Gloeothece verrucosa PCC 7822: one gene and its partner. The protein of the gene in region 2 binds, or shares a complex with, the protein of the main gene of each other region. Links are inferred from orthologs where the notes say so. Each region holds a gene or a part of one and is shown on either strand. Other genes may lie near its edges.

Region 1 (7,448 bases), 1.7 Mb from region 2 along the record:
AAAGCCACCTGAGCCGCCATCGTCGAGGTAGAATGAAGACGTTCAAAAGCCAGTTGAGCATCTTGATGAGCAAAGGTTGCTTCGTGAATTAAAACATCTGCTTCTTGGGCAATTTCTACGGCACTCTCACAAAAAACGGTGTCAGTACAATAGACCAATTTACGGCCGCTTTCAGTGGGACCACATAAATCTTGTCCTCGAATAATTCTCCCATCAGCTAAAGTAACCGTTTCTCCGTTTTTGAGTTGTCCATAAATTCGCCCCGGAGGAATGCCAAGCGCTTTGGCTTTTTCCACATTAAACCGTCCTGGCCGGTCTTTTTCTGCAATTCGATAGCCATAGGCGGGGATACGATGCTTTAGTAACCCACAACTAACGGTATATTCTTCGTCCTCATAGACTACACCCGGTTGCACCGTATGAACCTGTACCCGGTTGCCAAAATGAGTATAGGAATATTTAGAACAAGCTTGGATATAGTCTTTTAATCCTGTTGGACCATAAAGATCAACCGGTTGAGCAGTACCCGCTAATCCACAACTAGCCAGTAATCCCATTAAACCAAAAATATGATCGCCGTGTAGATGAGTGATAAAAATGCGTCGCAGTTGAGAGGTTTTGATCTCGCTGCGTAACAGTTGATGTTGAGTTCCTTCTCCACAGTCAAATAACCAGACTTCTCCTCGTTGGGGAAGCCGCAAAGCTACACTAGATACGTTCCGAGATCGGGTTGGAACTCCTGAACTGGTTCCTAAAAATGTAATTTCCACTACTGTTGACATCCTTTTTTCCCTTTTCCTATCCTGACACATAAAGGGAATTTAGGATAAATAGTCGTTTTCAAATACCTTGAGCAAATATTTTCTTAAGATTGATTGACTCTCATAAGACATTTGACATCGATTAATACTAGCGACTCTTTTTGTATCACGCCGCAACTCTCCAGAGATTTTCCCACAATTGCAGTTTTTTTATAATTTAGGAGTTCTTGGGGATTAATATGATGAGCAAATGCCTTTAACCATTCATCTTGTTGTATATACTCTTCAGTGAAGGCTGATTTATCCACTAACCAAAAATCGATCCCATATTGATTGATAAAATTAGATACCTCTTCAAAATCGCTACTATACTGAGCTTGAATTAATGCTATGGTTCGTTTTTCCATTTCGGCAAAAAATTCTGGATGATAGGGGAGAGCATACCCACTTCCTCCCACTAAAATAGAACGGTGCGTAAAACTGGGTAAATTGTTGGCTTCAGGAACTAGAGAAGCAACTAAACTATCTTTTTGCTGTTTTTTAAGAAAGTCATAAAGCTCAGGATATTTTCCCTCGATATAATCACTTGAAGGAAAAGTATAGCCGCTTGCATTCAGTAACATTGGGTAGCCTACCGGCAGGTAAATAATAATTAATAATAAAAAAGTTGTTGTGATTAATTTATGAGTTAATACTGACCGTTGGTGCAAGAGTGTTATTAATCCTATGGCTAGAGATATAGCCGCACCGACAGCAAAAATTATTTTAAAGCTATGTTCTGTATAACGATTGGGCAAATGAAGCTTAAAAGCTACAGCATGAGCCAGCAAAAAGAACCCCAAAGAAATCAAGGCAAAATTTCTAATCAATAATCCTTTTTGGGGATAAAATTCTAAGGAAAAAGAGAGTTTTTTAAAAAATTGCAGCACCACAGGGAGAAGAAAACATAAAAAGACTTGAGGAGGTAATAATTCAAAACCTCGTCTATAAAGGCGACACCAGTCGGTAGGGATAAAACCACTACGTTTCCCACAAAACCAGTATTGCATCGGTTCAGGATTGAAAAAAGCCGACCAACCTTTAGAACTAAAGACCGGTAGTTTTTTCGCTTCAACTTTGGTAATAACTTCTCCAAAAGGAGACGGATAAATTAGATAAGGTAGCAGAACAATTAAAGTAACTAAACCCGCAGACAATATCCATACATAATCATCCTTTTCAGTTGATAAATAAAGTTTTCTTTGGCCAAAACGAAATAAACGAAGCCCAACTAATCCAGCCGCTAAAAGTAAACACTGAGGATAAAACAAGCCCAGCAGCCCCATACAAAAAAGAGTCTGTAATTTTTTTTCTTTGATGTAATAATAGAGGAAACAACATAAGAAAGGAACGGCAAAAGCGGCTGGTGTCGCCGATACTAAATCATCTCTTGTCCACAAACTTTGATTAAGGAAAATAGCGGCAGAAAATCCTGCAAAAGGTAAGGGTAAAATTTCTAGGGTTAGCCGAAATATATAAAGAGTTGCAATTAGTCCTAAAACGAACGGTAATAATTTATGTAAAAGAATGGGGTCTATTCCTAAAAGAGCAAAAAATTGATAGAGTTTTGTATAGCCGATGGGAGCCGATTCTTGAAAGTAATCAGCAATAATATCCTTGGGAAACAATTCTGCGTCAACAAATCGCGCCATCCAAAATACATGTTGACGAGCATCATCTTGAATAATATATTTTTGGGAAAAAGCTTCTTGTAAAGCAAAATGGCTATAAAAAGCCGAAAAAAATAGACTCAAGTAAAGCCAGAAAGTGTGATATTTTTTAGCAAAGCTTAGAGATGAGTTGGTCGAAAACTGTTGGGTAATTTTCGTCTTCAATAATAACTTAAAATCGGGCATCAAAACTTTTAATGATATTTGAACAGTCAGCTAAGACGAATTTGAACCCGGGATAGTTGCACTTGTTGAGAAAGATTTTAAATTTGACGCTCTCAAGGCTAAATTAGCGGCTCATACCGGCTCGTGATAACAGAGATTTTCTCTTGGGGGATAAAGGGGGAATAGAGCCGCTTACAGGTATTAGCGAACAAATTGCCAGCGCAAAATCATAATAATAAACAGTCCAATCACTAACAGAGCTATAATTCCCCAAATATCATGGACAGAAGCAGAAACCCCTTGCCAAATTCCTTTGATGGATTGTTCTACGATAAAAAAGATTGACTTAGTTATACTTGAAAAGACATTTTCAACGGCTCTACCTATAGTCTCTCCATTCCAGTTATTAGGGTTACCCAAGTTCTCTAAAATCCCTTGACTAGCTGATTGCCAAAAATCACTGATTAAAGACTTAATTTGCTCTAACTTTGGCTCTAAAAAATTGGAAATTTCCCTCACGAAATGATCTAAGGTTGGCTGCGGATTTGATAAAAGGGGATTTAAAGCCTGATCTAAATGAGTTTTCCATTGACTCAAAACCTCTTGAGTTCTCGATAATTTATCTTCGAGAAAAATTCGACTTTTCTGGGCTAAATCGTTAATATAACCGGCTGAATAGTTGGATAAAATTTGCTCTAACTTCTGGCTTATAGAAATTTTCCAGTCGGTGAGCGTTGTGGTAATGGGGGATAACTTTGACCCTAAATCCGGAAAGTTTTCGGCGGTAAAGTCTCTCAGGTAATTTTGAGGATTTGACAAAAAATCGTCTAGAGTCTGTCCGGCATGAGAGCGAAAACTATCGAGAGTATTTTGGGTCGATTGGACAGCATCCTGAATATATTTATCCCAATCAAATTTTTGAGTCATTCCTTGAAACGCATCAGCCATAAGCCAACTTACTTGCAGAAAAATCTGGATAAAAAACATGAACTTAATTCCTTATTAGTTCAACAATTTGCATTTTTAATCCCTATCTGGTTCTTCGGTAAAGGTTCGATTATTCCTCACTCATAAAGCTTCATAACATCAGTAATGGCTAAACGAGATTGAACACCCAAAGATAGGGGAGAAATATGTCCTCGGTTAAAATGATCGGCTGCCGCACAACCAATCATAGCCGCATTATCGGTACAGAGTTTTAGAGGGGGAAAATAGACCGTCAGATTATGTTCAGTTGCGGCGGCGGTTAGATGTTTTCTTAAGCCACTGTTCGCGCCGACTCCTCCACCGACAGCAATAGTATTTAACCCATAGTCTAACGCACAGGCAATGGTTCTTTTAGTCAAAGAACGCGCCACCGTATCCTGAAAACTGGCGGCTAAATCATTAATGGGCAAAGATTGATTTTCTTGTTCTAATTTTTGAACTAAGCGCAATACAGCAGTTTTTAAGCCGCTAAAACTTGAATCATAGGGGTGATATCCGCCTGTGGGTAAGGAAACTCTACCCTCTGGTAAAGCAAAGGCTTGACTATTGCCAGTCTGGGCCATGCGATCAATAATGGGTCCACCTGGATAACTTAATTTTAGTTGCCGCGCCACTTTATCAAAAGCTTCTCCGGCTGCGTCATCTCGCGTAGTACCTAACATTTCATAGACTCCACAATCTTTGACATAGATTAGACTGGTATGTCCTCCAGATACCAATAAACATAAAAAAGGCGGCTGTAATTGGGCTTCACTGAGGTAAGAGGCATAAATATGTCCTTCGAGATGATGAACCCCTAGAAAAGGTTTTTGATATAAAATGGCTAGGGTTTTGGCGGCACTTACCCCCACCATTAACGCCCCCACTAAACCCGGTGCTACTGTTGCCGCGATCGCATCAATTTGCTCCCAGTCTAAGGCGGCTTCTGATAATGCCTGTTCAATACAAAGATTAATGGTTTCTAGATGTTGACGGGATGCTACCTCTGGAACAACCCCGCCATAAGTTCGATGCAGGTCAATTTGAGAGGCGACAATATTGCTATAAATGTTACGATTGTTTACGATTGCAACCGCCGTTTCGTCACAACTTGTTTCAATTGATAAGATCGTTGCCATTCTCTGCTAGTTTGATTCAAAAGACTACTTTTTGTAATGTAAACTTTACTCGGGCAACCTGTCAGAGTAATATTGCATCGGTGTACCACTAAGTCCTCCCTTTCTGGACAAAAAACTTAACTTTTTGTAACAAAAGGAAACAATTTATGCGACGATTTTTGGCTCTTATTTTGGTTTTAAGCGTTTGGTTCACTTTTGCGCCGCCAGCGTCAGCAGATTTTGCTAATTTAACCCCCTGTAGTGAATCTGCCACTTTTCAGACCAAAGCAAAGTCTTTCCGCAATACCACTGCTGATCCTCAATCCGGTCAAAAGCGGGCTGAACGTTATGCTGAAGCCCTCTGCGATGAGAACGGATATCCTCATTTAATTGTTGATGGTCGTTTGACTCATGCTGGTGATTTCCTTGTTCCTAGCGTTTTATTCCTTTATATCGCTGGTTGGATCGGTTGGGCTGGACGTTCTTACCTAATTGAGATTCAAAAAGGTAAAGATCCAGAATTGAAGGAAATTATCATTGATGTTCCTTTAGCCATTAGCAAAATGCTTGCGGCTGCGGCTTGGCCTTTGGCAGCGTTAGGAGAATATACTTCTGGCAAATTGGTTGTCAAAGATGTACCTGTTTCTCCTCGCTAAGATCGAGGATTTAGTAACTACTTGTTGAAATTTGTTGTTTGGAGAACTATTCATGGCTAAATTTTTATCTTCTGCACCGGTTTTACTGATGGCTTTGTTGACCTTTACAGCCGGACTTTTAATTGAAATTAACCGTTTTTATCCCGATCTTTTGTTCTATCCTTTAGGATAAAACAGTAGGATGGGTCTAATAGCCATCGACTCAAAAGGATAAGAATTAGTGATTAGGACGGTGATGAATAATAAGCAATCAGTTAAAATTAAACATTGTTGGTTTTTTATCACCCCCTAATCACTCTGATGGATAAAACATTATATGACCAAAAAAATTTAATATTTTGCGCTTTTTGAATTACGCTTTCGATTGGTGGAAATCAAGAAAATTAAAGCACTTACTATCATGATTGATTGGGAACCGTGATCAATAATAACCAATGGGTTAAGATAAACATCGTTTGTTTTTTATCTTCCCCTAACCCCTCTCATGACTGTGATGGAATTCCCCATTGATCAATATAAAGGAGAAATAGCGGCTTTAAGTGCGGCTTTTTTATGGGCTGCTACATCGGTTGTTTTTGTCGTCCTCGGACGAACCATTCCCCCCCTCCTGCTGAATTTTGCTAAAGGGGTGATGGCGATCTCTTTTATCAGTCTTACTTTAGTGTTAACCCGTCAACCCTTTCCTAGCCTTCCTCTGATGCCGGTTAGTATTCTCTTCATTAGTGGTGTTATTGGCATTGGTTTAGGAGATACTGCCTATTTTACGGCACTTAATTCTTTAGGAGCTAGAAGAACCCTATTAATCGAAACCTTAGCGCCTCCTTTGGCGGCTATTTTAGCTTTGGTTTTTTTAGGAGAGTCTCTAAGCTTTGCTGATTGGTGTGGTATTTTATTAACCCTATTAGGGATAGCTTGGGTGATTAGTGAACGCACACCGGCAACGGTGGTGAGTAGTCCTCATCCGTTTAGGGGGATAATTTGGGCAGGTTTAGCCGCTATGGGTCAAGCAATTGGGGCAGTTTTGTCGCGTTTGGCTTTGGTACAATCAGACATTACCCCTTTATGGAGTACCCTGATTCGGCTAATTGCAGGTACACTCATCGCTTTTTTCCTATTGTTAATTCGTCCTCAAACCCGAGATAAAACTGCTCAGATAGCTTGGTCTTTTCGCTTGATAGGGATTATTGCTTTAACGGCTTTTGGAAGTACCTTTTTAGGAATTTGGTTACAACAAATGTCTTTAAAGTTTGCGCCTACGGGGATTGCACAAACTCTGACTTCTACGAGTCCGTTATTTGTTTTACCCTTGGCGGCTTGGATGGGAGATAAAATTACTTTGAGGGCATTGGTTGGGGTTTTAATTGCCCTTGCTGGAATTGCGATTTTATTTGCTTAATAAGAGTCTTCTTTAAGCATTTTCTCTTTGAGTTTTTCGGCATCTTTATACATATCAATACGTCCATCACGGTATACTTTAGCAATAAATGGGGCGGGATTTTGGCGGACAAATTCTTGCATTTTGACGATTGTTGCTAAAAATATTTGAGCCATATCCGGCCCCGATAAGTTTTGCGACGCTAGGGCAAACATTTTTATACCAGCATAAGCAACTGCCAATTGTTCTGTGTTATTTTTGCCAATCTTGGCATCTTTCGTCAGGACTACCCACCCTTTTTTTCCTACTTCAGGTAACCATTCAACATCTTGAGCATTATTTTCAAAATGATCATCATGAATTTCAACGGTAATGCCGGCTTTACGAAGTGCTTCTGCAATGTGCTTTTTTCCTAAACATCGATCAATAAAAAAGGTGATCTGTTTTTCTTCTTTCATGCAGCAGCAGGCAGTTGAAGTTCATAATCAATCGCTTCTTTAATCGAGCGACTATCGCAGTCATAATCATACGCCAGATCCTCAATAGAATCACCAGCACGATAACGTTCTGCTAAATTACTTGTAGGAATACCAGTTCCATCGATCACTAAACGGCCAAAGGCAATTCGAGGATCAAACACGAGAATACGAGGATTATCTTCTTCGGGAGAACGAGTAAAAGGATATAATTTAATTCCT
Region 2 (7,352 bases):
ATTTAAAGGAGGTAATTCTGTCATGGTTACTTCAAAAAAAATGCCAATGATTAAAATTTGCCCATTAACTTAATTTAAAACTCTAAAAGATTTCTTTACAATAGTAGAGTTTTAAGGATAGAAGCTCTCTCAAGCAATGAGAATAATCAATAAAATTCAAGAATCGAAAGTCGGAATGATTTTAGCATTAGGTGTTTTAGCTATCTCCACAGCCGCAATATTTATTCGCCTTTGTTTTGAGATAGCCGGAGTACAAGGAGTAGGGTTTAGTTTGTTTTTAGCCGCATCTCGTTTAATCATAGCCGCTACTATCTTACTGCCCAGATGGCCCAATTTAAAATACACTCAGGAAAACAGAAGTGCTACTTATTATGCCTGTGGTGCAGGATGTTGTCTAGCCTTGCATTTCGCTACCTGGATCACCTCCTTATCTTTCACCTCCATTGCCACTTCTACGACTCTAGTCACCACAACGCCGGTGTGGATCTCCTTGTTATCTTGGTGGTGGTTTGGAGAAAAGTTGACCAAGCCTATGATAAGAGGGATAACCATTGCCCTAGTTGGGGGAATATTAATTACGCTAGGAGATGGGAGTATAGGAGGAGAAAATAATAACCCTTTATTAGGAGATTTTCTGGCTTTGATCGGGGCGTGGATGGCAAGCTTATATTTATTATTAGGACGAGAAGCTCAACGCTTTGGGTTTAGTGTGGGCAATTATATTTTAATTGCTTATAGTAGTGCCGCTTTATTACTTCTTCCCTTTCCGTTATTAATGGGGACAAGTTATTTAGGATATCCAAAAGAGGTTTATTTATATGTTTTACTTATGGCAATCTTTTCGCAATTAATTGGTCATACGACTCTCAATTGGGCGGTGCGTTCGATTTCTCCTACTTTGGTTGCCTTAGCGATTTTGTTTGAACCTGTGGGTTCAAGCGTTTTTGGCTGGATAATTTTTGGAGAACTTCCCCCCCAGTTAGTCATATTAGGAGGAGTAGTGGTATTAATAGGAGTAGCTATTGCCATCATAGCTAAAACCGAAAATAGAGAGTAGGTAACAAAGACAATGAAAACTTAGTTTACAATAGTCCAATTAAATAAAATTCTCGCTCAAAGCGTGCAGACTTGTTTAAATTCTGTCAAGATAATAATTTAATTTACAGGTTATCGGCTATGTCTATCAGTCCACTCAAAGAAGCCTTACGCAGACTCAACTCAGAAAAAAGCCGGTTAGCCACCATGCGTCAACGAACTCCCAAGCGAGTTAACCGATGGTTTAAGTGGTTATCGCCGGGATTGTTTATTAAACGCTGGCTACTAATTAGTTTAGGGGGTGTTTTCCTGACGATTTTAGGAATAGCCATTTGGGTGAAATTGACCCCTATTAATCGCTTCATAGAATTAGTAAGCCAACTTGTGACAACGCTGGCTAATATTATCCCGAATTCAGTATCCGGTCCCTTGGCGGTGGGAATAGGATTATTCTTGCTGCTATGGGGTCAAAGTCGAACGGTAGGTTCAATTACAGAAGTTCTACAACCCGAAGGAGACCAAGAATTAGTAGATGTTCTTTTAGCCCATCGACGACTTAACCGAGGTCCGAAAATAGTCGCCATTGGAGGGGGAACCGGTCTATCCACTTTACTGAGGGGAATTAAACACTATAGTTCCAATATTACCGCCATTGTGACTGTAGCTGATGATGGGGGATCGTCAGGGCGACTGCGGCGAGAAATGGGAATTTTGCCGCCTGGGGATATTCGCAACTGTATCGCGGCTTTAGCTGATGAGGAAAAATTACTGACAGAACTGTTTCAATATCGTTTTCAAGCCGGAGATGGATTAAGTGGTCATAGTTTTGGTAATTTATTTCTGACGGCGATGGGGGAAATCACCGGCGATTTAGAAAGGGCGATCACAGCAAGTTCTAAAGTATTAGCCATTCGAGGAAAAGTTTTACCCGCCACTTTAGCAGATGTGAGTTTGTGGGCCCGCTTGAGTGATGGGCGACTCATTGAAGGAGAATCTCATATTACCGAAGCTGGCGGAAAAATTGAGGAAATTGGTTGTACACCTTCAAAACCTGCCGCTTTACCGGCTGCGATTAAAGCGATTGAAGAAGCAGATTATATTATTATTGGGCCCGGCAGTCTCTATACTAGCGTTATTCCTAATTTATTAGTGCCAGAAATTACCAAAGCCTTAGCAAAATCTAAAGCGCCTCGGATCTATGTTTGTAACATTATGACTCAACCCGGAGAAACCCAAGGCTATACAGTGGCCGATCATATTCGGGCCATAGATCAAGTTTCTCATCAACGGATTTTTGACGTGGTTTTAGCACAAAAAATTGCTCCCTCTCCTGAGTCGTTAAAACGTTATGCCCAAGAAAACTGCCATCCGGTCTTTTTAGATCGCGAAGATGTATCTGATCTCGGTTGTCGTGTAATTTTAGCGAATGTCATGGATGAAGATGAAAAAACCGGCTATGTTCGTCATGATCCCTATCGATTAGCTAGAGTTTTGATGCGATGGTATAGCCGCAAAGAAAATCGTAAAATAAGTTAATCGGAAAGGGACTTAATGACTAATAACAAATGACTTTAATAATGACTTTGCCTGATTCAACAGCCACCTACCATTTAGGAAAAAAACTCGGCGAAAACCTGCCGCCGCTTAGCGTGGTCTTGCTTTTTGGGGATTTAGGCGCTGGAAAAACGACTTTAGTTCAAGGAATAGGAGAAGGTTTAGCTATTGAAGAACCCATTGTTAGTCCTACTTTTACCCTTATTAATGAATATCATGAAGGGCGTTTACCTTTGTACCATTTCGATTTATACCGCTTACAATCTGAAGAAATTAAGTCTCTTTATCTCGAACTTTACTGGGATGCTGTAGAAGTTCCCCCAGGAATTATGGCTATAGAATGGGCACAACGTTTACCCCGTAAACCCCCAAATTATCTTGAACTTCAGTTAACTTATCTCCCAGAACAAGGTCGTCAGGTTCAAATACAATTAGTGGGGAAATGGGAATTTAATTTAGATTTACTAAAACTTTCGGCTTGAAGGCTTTAGGGTTGGCCCAAACCGTTGATATTTTCCGAAAATACCCTTAAAAAAGTCTTATTTTTGAGCGGGGGCAGAAGATAGCCGCTATATAATCTGCCATATGCCCCAAGATAATTGGTAAATTAACTCCCTTAATCAAGGTTTAGTTGATTACCACGTTTGTACTGTAAATAAGCGGCTACAAATAAACCAGCTAAGGTCACAGGGACTAAACCGATTACCAGACCGAGAACCAAAGGTTCAATCACGATGCCTCTCCTTTATTTGAAGATTAATATTTCAAAATATATCCTACCTTATCCACTGCCTTATTTAATACTCCTCCTCTTTCTCCAGAGTTACATATCATTTTCTTGTAAAAAAGTCAATAAACTTAATAAAAAATTACAAAAATATAAAATTCTTAGGAAAACTGTTACATCAACTTAATTTAAGTAGCTTTTGTGATCAAAAACGTTGCAAAATGTAAAGAGCAAGGACAGCATTGATAGATAAATGACCAGTGGATAGCCAGTTAACTCAACCCAAAGTATTAGTTTCTCGCCTCATCATCGCCGTAATAGCGATTGGTGCAATTGTTGCAGTCATTTTTTTGGGTTTATATATCAGTCGAGTTTATGATCCTTACGTTCAGGAAGTTCTTTCTTTAAAGGGAGACCTCGCCAGAGGATATGAAATTTTTCAAATCAACTGTGCCGGATGTCACGGACAACAAGCAGATGGCAGTGTAGGGCCTAGTCTGCATCACGTTCCCAAGCGCAAATCAAAAGTCCGACTCATCGAACAAGTTATTAGTGGAGACACCCCCCCCATGCCCAAATTTCAACCTTCTCCTCAAGAAATGGCTGATTTATTGAATTACTTGGAACGATTGTAATAAAAAAAGCCAAGCAAGGAAGACTACTGGGTTTTTAAGTGATTAATTCCCCTAGCCACTATAATCTAATTTATGACAATTAATAGTTTTAATAAGTATAAAAAGTGTTTTCTTCCTTAATTAATTGTTAAATCTTTTTTATTCGTCTCCTAGCTCGCTGATTGTAGGTAACTCTTTCAAAGCGAGCGAGATTAAAGACCGTTAAAATTGTACAATTTGCCTGATGAACGGAGGATTGTCGATGAAAATTGCAATTTTATCCCAAGATCCCTCCCTGTACTCAACAAAACGGCTCAAAGAAGCTGGAGAAATGCAGGGACATGAAATGCGAGTGATCAATTATCTGCGTTGTTATATGAATATAACCTCTCACAATCCTACAGTGGTTTACAATGGCAAACCCTTAGAAAATTTTGATGCGGTTATCCCTCGCATTGGCGCTTCAAGAACCTTTTACGGCACCGCAGTGGTGAGACAATTTGAAGTGATAGGGGTGTTTAGTGCCAATGAATCCCAGGCCATTTCTCGTTCGCGCGATAAATTACGCTGCTTACAAATTTTGGCTCGAGAAGGAATAGGGTTACCGGTGACGGGGTTTGCTCACGCCACAGAAGATATTGATGGACTACTGGAGACGGTTGGCGGTGCGCCAGTGGTGATTAAACTCTTAGAAGGAACTCAAGGAATAGGGGTGGTTTTAGCAGAAACAAAACAAGCGGCTAAATCAGTGATCGAAGCGTTTCGCGGCTTAGAGGCAAATATTTTAGTACAAGAATATATCAAAGAAGCCGCCGGGGTAGACCTGCGCTGTTTTGTGGTAGGAGGAAAAGTGATCGCCGCCATGAAACGCCAAGGCGCAGAAGGAGAATTTCGCTCAAATTTACATCGAGGCGGTAAAGCTGAACAAGTTAAATTAACCCCAGAAGAACGCAGTACAGCCATTAGAGCGGCAAAAGCGATGGGTTTAAGGGTAGCTGGTGTAGATTTGTTGCGCTCAAATCATGGTCCGGTGGTGATGGAAGTGAATTCTTCACCCGGACTAGAAGGAATTGAAAAAGCCACCGGTATTGATGTGGCCGGAAAAATCATCGACTTTGTGGCCAGAAATGCTGAAAACGGTTCGACCCGCGATCGCATACAATATTAAGTTATGGTTAAAGAAAAGTTGACAGATCATACAATTGTGATTGCTGAGAGTGCGATCGCGCCAGGTAAACGACGGCGCTTAGACATTCCTGTCAGTCGTTTACCCACTCAAACCTCAATTTCGTTACCCGTGATCGTGCTGAATGGACAAAAACCCGGTCCGCGACTGTGGTTAAGTGCAGCCATTCATGGAGACGAAATTAATGGAGTAGAAATCATCCGTCAAGTCTTAGAAAAAATACAACCGAAACAGTTACAGGGAACCTTATTAGCGGTTCCTGTGGTGAATGTATTTGGCTTTATCGAACAATCTCGCTATTTACCGGATCGCCGCGATTTAAATCGTTCTTTTCCGGGGGCTAATAATGGTTCGTTAGCCTCGAGGTTAGCTTATTTATTTATGAAAGAAATTGTTAACAATAGCACTCACGGAATTGATTTACATACGGCGGCTTCACCTCGGATTAATTTACCGCAAATAAGAGCTAATTTAGAAGACGAACACACTCAACTTTTTGCTAAAGCATTTGGCGCACCTTTGATGATTCATGCCACTACTCGGGATGGTTCGCTGCGACAAGCCGCCAGTCAAAAAGGAATTCCTATTTTACTGTATGAAGCCGGCGAGGCTTTGCGATTTGATGGAGAAGCCATTCGCATTGGCGTAGAAGGAATTATGCGGGTCATGGAATATTTAGGGATGTATTCTTTTTTTTTAAGCGCTACAGATATCTCTTTAGAAGTTGAAGAAACGAAATGGGTTAGGGCATCTCGCGGAGGAATTTTGCATTTAAATATTCAATTAGGACAGCGAGTACAGAAAAAACAATTGTTAGGGTTTATTACTGATGCCTTCGGGGATACAGAACTTAAAGTTTATTCGCCCATTAATGGGATGGTGATTAGTTATACTCAAAATCCTTTAGTTCATCAAGGGGATGGTATTGTTCATTTAGCTGTTATTTAATAAAGAAAAGGGAATCAAAGCTAAAACACATCTAAATTTTAGAGTCTCAAAAAGCCATCCCCGTTACGGCTTAATACTGTGGAATTGGAATCTTGCTGAGAAATAATTGGTTAGTCTGAGGATCACGATCATACATATGTATAACAGGAGCAATCCGACCATCAACTATAACTTTGTCATCCTGAATTTCCCAAGCCTCCTTATGATCTGCACACAAGGTGAGGACGGAACCACTCTTCAAATTATGTCTCACGACTTGGTTACTTGGAAAATCATGGTTAATCACCTTATTGAATACTGCTTGATCAATAATGTTACGAGGATGGAATTGAGTCTCTAGCGTCATTAATTCAATGAGTTGTGTCATAAGAGCATTTTCTCCTAATATGGTTCCTGCACAGAGAGCAGCTTTTCCAGCCACTTCTTCAAGACCTTTTTTTCCATAGACCATACTAAACCATTGACTATCTAGATTTTTTTGTCCATAATAACGGCTTGCTTGTTCAAAAACATGAAGCTTAGTAGAGTCTAAATTATGGAAGGGAGAAGCTTGAAAGATAACGTCACGTACATCTGAAGTCATCACCATTCGATAACTGGAGTTCACCTTAAGAAATGTATGGTAAGCAAACCATCGACCTACAATTGGATGTATCCAATGGGCAAGAGTATGCCTATAATCGTTCTCTAATGAGACACGATCAGCACCTGAACTTAGTCGCATCAAAACTTGCAGTCCCAAAATTTTTGCGTAATAGACGAGATTTAAGAGCTTTGAGCTAGTAACCCACTTCCACACATTTTCCACTGGTATCAGAGTAATATTATGTTCTACAGCTACCTTGGCAAACTCATTCCCTAACGCATTAATAAAAACAACAACATCAACTTTATCTGGATGACAATGTTGACGAATTGATACAACAAACCTATAGAAATCATCAAACTTAGAGTTTGTTGCATAACCCATTATTAAGTCTTTCATTCTAGGGCACTCCAAAATCAGTCGCTCTAAATACTAAACAGTTTAAGCTAATTATAGTAAAATTTTGCCAAAATAAACTAAAAATAGTGTAAAATGCGACTTAGCACTCTAGAAAAAGTTAATTGGGCTATTAACGAATAAGGTGGGTAATACCCACCCGCTCAAGTTAAGCCGCTTCAAGAGATTGGGGTTGTAAAGGGAAACCTAATGTTTCTCGTTGCTGTAAATACAACTGAGCCACTTCCCGCGCTAAATTGCGGATTCTGCCGATATAACGGGTTCTTTCAGCCACAGCAATGACTC

The links. Proteins that work in one complex are often made in the same cells at the same time.
Region 1: the proteins of tsaE (region 2) and tsaD are in contact, whole or in part, in a crystal structure (PDB 6N9A), measured with the Thermotoga maritima proteins. The link is inferred for Gloeothece verrucosa PCC 7822 from one-to-one orthologs. Residues at the interface, in WP_004082108.1 of Thermotoga maritima: Leu37, Gly38, Lys46, Lys57, Val59, Lys60, Ser61, Thr63, Phe64, Thr65, Leu66, Met67, Val69, Pro71, Tyr82, Arg83, Leu84, Asp86, Asp88, Phe89, Asp93, Ile128, Asp130, Glu131, Arg134; in WP_004082750.1 of Thermotoga maritima: Cys10, Asp11, Arg49, His50, Leu82, Gly84, Gly135, Gly136, Glu154, Thr155, Leu156, Asp157, Asp158, Ser159, Glu162, Asp165, Lys166, Arg169, Leu170, Tyr175, Lys213, Thr214, Leu217, Tyr218, Gln221, Arg222, Asn324.

The regions. Positions count from the first base shown.
Region 1 is NC_014501.1:3,502,129-3,509,576, reverse strand. What follows is about bases 2,721-5,589. They hold tsaD (tRNA (adenosine(37)-N6)-threonylcarbamoyltransferase complex transferase subunit TsaD), read right to left. Parts: upstream 4,741-5,589; coding sequence 3,700-4,740; downstream 2,721-3,699. Other genes in these bases: psaJ (photosystem I reaction center subunit IX), read left to right, coding at 5,428-5,547; CYAN7822_RS15390 (photosystem I reaction center protein PsaF subunit III), read left to right, coding at 4,887-5,375; CYAN7822_RS15400 (hypothetical protein), read right to left, coding at 2,837-3,622. In the rest of the region: CYAN7822_RS15410 (ribonuclease Z), read right to left, coding at 1-770; CYAN7822_RS15405 (MnhB domain-containing protein), read right to left, coding at 866-2,656; CYAN7822_RS15380 (DMT family transporter), read left to right, coding at 5,860-6,771; CYAN7822_RS15375 (PIN-like domain-containing protein), read right to left, coding at 6,768-7,208; CYAN7822_RS15370 (DUF433 domain-containing protein), read right to left, coding at 7,205-7,448.
Region 2 is NC_014501.1:5,161,111-5,168,462, reverse strand. The notes cover bases 1,563-4,335. They hold tsaE (tRNA (adenosine(37)-N6)-threonylcarbamoyltransferase complex ATPase subunit type 1 TsaE), read left to right. Parts: upstream 1,563-2,600; coding sequence 2,601-3,071; downstream 3,072-4,335. Other genes in these bases: rimK (30S ribosomal protein S6--L-glutamate ligase), read left to right, coding at 4,193-4,335; CYAN7822_RS23230 (c-type cytochrome), read left to right, coding at 3,634-3,951; petG (cytochrome b6-f complex subunit V), read right to left, coding at 3,206-3,322; CYAN7822_RS23245 (gluconeogenesis factor YvcK family protein), read left to right, coding at 1,563-2,571. Outside these bases: CYAN7822_RS23255 (DUF1823 family protein), read right to left, coding at 1-24; CYAN7822_RS23250 (DMT family transporter), read left to right, coding at 137-1,057; more of CYAN7822_RS23245, read left to right, coding at 1,177-1,562; more of rimK, read left to right, coding at 4,336-5,098; CYAN7822_RS23220 (succinylglutamate desuccinylase/aspartoacylase family protein), read left to right, coding at 5,102-6,064; CYAN7822_RS23215 (hypothetical protein), read right to left, coding at 6,135-7,049; glyQ (glycine--tRNA ligase subunit alpha), read right to left, coding at 7,216-7,352. UniProt on the Escherichia coli protein: Required for the formation of a threonylcarbamoyl group on adenosine at position 37 (t(6)A37) in tRNAs that read codons beginning with adenine.